DNA from 2 places in the Shewanella sp. FeAMO genome. Region 1 is predicted to be linked to the other one. Evidence: predicted binding sites of a transcription regulator. Region 1 holds the regulator's gene; the other holds the start of a gene.
The links. The regulator MetJ, encoded in region 1, represses methionine synthesis genes. The targets are predictions, from matches to a motif close to TAGACGTCTAGACGTCTA.
Positions count from the first base shown of each region.

Region 2: msrA (peptide-methionine (S)-S-oxide reductase MsrA) is a predicted target of MetJ. The motif match lies at 1,402-1,419, and genes of this name have one in related genera.

Region 1 covers NZ_CM132201.1:4,266,141-4,268,544, reverse strand. The annotation lists gene ACWAU4_RS19125 (conjugal transfer protein TraF) at 1-118, shown strand, start outside; gene ACWAU4_RS19120 (sulfite exporter TauE/SafE family protein) at 121-864, opposite strand; gene metJ (met regulon transcriptional regulator MetJ) at 941-1,255, opposite strand; gene metB (cystathionine gamma-synthase) at 1,471-2,404, shown strand, end outside.
Region 2 covers NZ_CM132201.1:2,531,788-2,534,191, reverse strand. The annotation lists gene pgm (phosphoglucomutase (alpha-D-glucose-1,6-bisphosphate-dependent)) at 1-847, shown strand, start outside; gene msrA (peptide-methionine (S)-S-oxide reductase MsrA) at 918-1,397, opposite strand; gene astE (succinylglutamate desuccinylase) at 1,694-2,404, shown strand, end outside.

The sequences.
Region 1 (2,404 bases):
TCTTTATTCACTCGGGACAGGGTTCGCCATAGGCAACAGTTTCCGGCTGGATCTCACCGGCATGTTTGGCAGCGATGACGCCATAGGCGGCGTACTGCAAACCAGCTATCACTTCTAAAATTAACCGTTGATGAGCGCCAGGCTTGATTTGATGGTCAGCAACAGGGCGCTCAACGCGCACAGCGCCAGCGTCAGGACTCGGGTCTTCTCTTTATCCACCCGGCCCACCAAGCGGCCAGCCACCAGAAAACCGAGAAATACCGAAGGCAGCAGCAACAGCGAAAGCCATAGGTGCCTCAGGGTCAAGAGGCCAAAACAGCCGAGAATAATCAAGGCTATCAATGAGCTGAAGATGAAGAAGGCCGACAGCGCTGCGCGGAACTGACTGGCATCCTTACCCGCCAGCAGTAGGGCCATCGGCGGTCCGCCTATGGCGGCCACGGTACCGAAGATCCCGGAAAATATCCCGGCGATAAACAGGCTGAGGCGGTTGATCTTGATGCTGTACTTTCTAAGGCTGAGGAATACGGCTACGGCCACAATCAGGGCTATGGTCAAGCCCAGAATAGGCTGCGGCGCCAGCAACAGCAGGGTGGCGCCAATCAGGCCGCCGGGGAGCCTCCCCAACAAGGCATATTGCAGGCCGTTGAATTCCAGGTGGCCACGCTCGCGTACCAGTGTCAGCAGGGCGATGGAAAACCCCATGGCGATAACAGGGGCAGGAACCAGTTCCGGATCGACGATATACAGCAAAGGTGTGGCTACCACGGCCAAGCCAAAGCCTATCAACGACTGGGTCAGGGCGCCGGTAAATATGATCATGGACGCCAGTAGCAGGGTGACGGGATCTATCAGTGACAACATTCGCAAGCCCCAAAAAAGACAAGGATCGCACCGCGATCCTTGTTCAACTATAAGGTAATTCTGAGGGACAACACACTTACTCCATGTCTTCCCATTCTATGCCCATGGCATCCATCATGCGCTTGGCCTCTTCCGGGATGCTGTCGGGTTTGTCTTTGGACAAATCCCCATCGTTGGGCAGTGGCTGGCCGGTATAGGCATGCAGGAAGGCTTCGCACAGCAGTTCGCTGTTTGTGGCGTGCCGCAGGTTGTTTACCTGGCGCCGGGTGCGCTCATCGGTCAATACTTTCAGCACCTTCAACGGAATAGAGACAGTGATTTTTTTCACTTGCTCGTTCTTCTTGCCGTGTTCGGCATAAGGGCTGATGTATTCGCCATTCCATTCAGTCATTGATTCACCTGTGATCTCACTAATTCGCAGCAGATTTTAAACCCTTACAGGATACAGTCAAATGATTGCCTGCAAAATCTGTGCAATATGAACAGAAATCCATACATTTGGACGTCCAAACGTCTTGATGCCTATTGACGGCTGGATGGTCATTGGTTAGATTTAGACGTCCAGACATCTTTATGGTGTCGAACCTCAGCATTCAGGAGTCGATTATGACAGAGCGGCGATTAGCAACCACAGCGGTCCGGCAGGGCATCGAATCAGACAGCCAGCACGGGGCCGTGGTGCCACCCATCTATCTGTCGACCAACTATGCCTTTGATGGCCACACTCAGCCAAGAGCCTTTGATTACAGCCGCTCGGGTAATCCTACCCGCTCCATTTTGGGGGATGCCTTGGGGGAGCTGGAGCAGGGCTGCAGTGCGGCAATCACAGCGACCGGTATGGCGGCCATTACTCTGGTGGTCAACCTGCTGGGGCCGGATGACCTCTTGTTGGTGCCCCATGACTGTTATGGCGGTAGCTATAGGCTGTTCACCAATCTGGCTGCCAAGGGCCAGTTTCGCTTGCAGGTTTTGGATCAAACCGACCCGCAAGCACTCGCCGCTGCCATGGCGCAAAAGCCGCGCATGGTGTGGCTCGAGACTCCGTCCAATCCGCTGCTGCGGGTAGTGGATATTGCCGCTATTGCCGAGGCGGCCCACCAGCAGGGCGCATTGGTGGTGGTCGACAACACTTTTTTATCGCCGGCGCTGCAACAGCCTTTACTGTTGGGGGCCGACATAGTGGTGCACTCGACCACTAAATACATCAATGGCCACAGCGATGTGGTGGGCGGCGCCGTGATTGCCAAAGATCCTGAACTGGCAGAGCAGCTGCACTGGTGGTCCAACACGCTCGGGCTGAGCGGTGGCGCCTTCGACAGCTACCTGACCCTGCGTGGCCTGCGTACTCTGGCGCTGAGGATCCGCGAGCATCAGGCCAATGCCGAGCGCATAGTGGCGCTACTGAGCCAGAGTCCCGTGGTAGACAAAGTTTACTATCCGGGGCTTAAGAGCCACCCAGGTCATGAAATTGCCGCCAGGCAGCAGAGTGGCTTTGGCGCTATGCTGAGTTTTGAACTCAAGGGTGATGAGGCGCAGGTGG
Region 2 (2,404 bases), 1.7 Mb from region 1:
TATGCCACTGGATAAAGACGGCAAAATCCGCATGGACTGCTCATCGCCTTTTGCCATGGCAGGCCTGCTTAAGCACATGGATGAGTTCGATATCTGCCTTGGGAATGATCCCGACTACGACAGACACGGGATAGTCTGCCCAGAGACAGGTTTGATGGACCCCAACCACTTTTTGGCGGTGGCGATAGATTACCTGCTGGAGCACAGACCCGACTGGCCGCAGACGCTGCAAATTGGCAAGACCTTGGTTTCCAGTGGCATGATAGACAAGATAGTTGCCTCACACGGTCGCAAGCTTTGTGAAGTGCCGGTTGGTTTCAAGTGGTTTGTCAGTGGTTTGAGTGAAGCCAGCCTGGCCTTTGGCGGCGAAGAAAGCGCCGGCGCCGCCTTCCTTCGACGTGACGGCACAACCTGGTGCACGGACAAAGACGGTTTTATTCTCGGGCTGCTGGCCGCTGAAATCCTCGCCGTAACCGGCAAAAACCCAGCCGAGCGTTATGCAGAACTGGCTGCGATACACGGTCATTGCTTCTACAAACGGATAGACAGCCCCATCAATGCCAAGCAAAAGGCGCGCTTTGCCACCCTCAATGCAGATACCCTGGGGGCAGAGACTTTGGCCGGAGACAAGATTAAGGCGGTACTGACCAAGGCCCCCGGCAATGATGGTGCCATTGGCGGTATTAAGGTGCTAACCGACAACGGCTGGTTTGCCGCCAGACCTTCAGGTACTGAGGCACTCTATAAAATTTACGCCGAAAGCTTTGTCAGCGAGCAGCATCTGCAGCAGATACTGGAACAGGCGAGAGCTCTGATAACCAGCGCCCTAAAAGGCAAGCCGAACTGAGCTTAAGAGATTGCCAATTCAGTAAAAAAGCGCAGCCGTGAACACAGTTGCGCTTTTTTATTTCCGGGGATCAATATTCAAGATGGCAACTGGGCAAGTTATTCTTCTGGATATAATCCTGATGATATTCTTCCGCACGATGAAACTGTTTCACTGGAACAATTTCCGTCACTATGTGCCGCTGACCCCACTTACCACTACGAGCCAACGCCAGTTTTGAGGCCTCAGCCTGCTCCTTCTGCTCTTTGCTATGAAAAAAAATCACGCTCCGATACTGGGTGCCGATATCACCACCTTGGCGATTGAGACTGGTGGGGTTGTGATTGCTCCAGAAAACTTGCAGCAGCTCGGTAAATGAAACCTGGGCTTCATCGAACTCCACCTGAACCACTTCGGCATGGCCGCTGTTTCCCTGTTTTACCTCTTCATAGCGGTTGATTCTATCATCACCGCCCATATAACCACTGGTGGCGTTTAATACCCCGGGCACTTGACGAAAGAAATACTCCACCCCCCAAAAACAACCGCCACCGAATGTTGCTACCGCCATTAAATTTACCTCTAGATGTCCAGATGGCCAAAATTATGCGTGATAAGTTTTTCCGGCGCAAGTGGTGTATTTGTCGGAGTGGCTTTTTTGCTCCTTAGTTAGATAAGAACTATCTGAAACCAGTTCGCAAGCCTGGCATTGGATAGCTTTGGTCACATAACCAATTTAATAAGCTGTGGTACTATGAAACCTTGCTCTCTGGCGCTGGTCTCAACAAGCAAACGCATTGCAACAAGTTCCCAGGAGACAGCGTTAATGGAAACAACAGCCAAATCGGCAATAAGAAGGAGTATTTCGTGTTACAAGCCCTGAAGGATAATCCTGACTTCCTGTCATTGACTCTGAATAACCCCAATTCATTGGAGAGTATTAGTGGCACGCTTGGCGACCACACCCGGATAGCGATTTGGGACACAGGAGTCTTGCTGTTTGAACCTCTGAACAACCAGAGTGATAAAGATATCGTGCTGTCATCCGGGGTACACGGCAATGAAACTGCACCTATCGAACTGTGTAATGGCATTATCAAGTCGCTGTTAAAGCAAGAAATACGGGTAGGGCAGCGAGTACTGTTCATGTTCGGTAACCCGGCGGCAATTAACCGTGGCACTCGTATTGTCGATGAAAACCTCAACCGGCTGTTCAGTGGCGAGCATTCAAATCCCCCCGGGCTGGTGAACCCGGAGCGGATCCGCGCCAAGAAATTGGAAACTTATGTCACACGTTTCTTCGAAGACGCACCACAAGGGGCAAGACAGAGGATCCATTACGATCTGCACACCGCCATTCGCGGCTCCAAGCATGAAAAGTTTGCCATCTATCCCTATCGACCGGGTAAGGCTTACAGCCGCGAACAATTGATGTTCCTGGAGGCGGCCGGAGTCGATACCGTGTTGCTGCATCACGAACCCACAACTACTTTCAGCTATTTCTCGTCAAATCAGTTTGGCGCCGACGCCTTTACCATTGAACTTGGCAAGGTTTACCCCATGGGACAAAACGATATG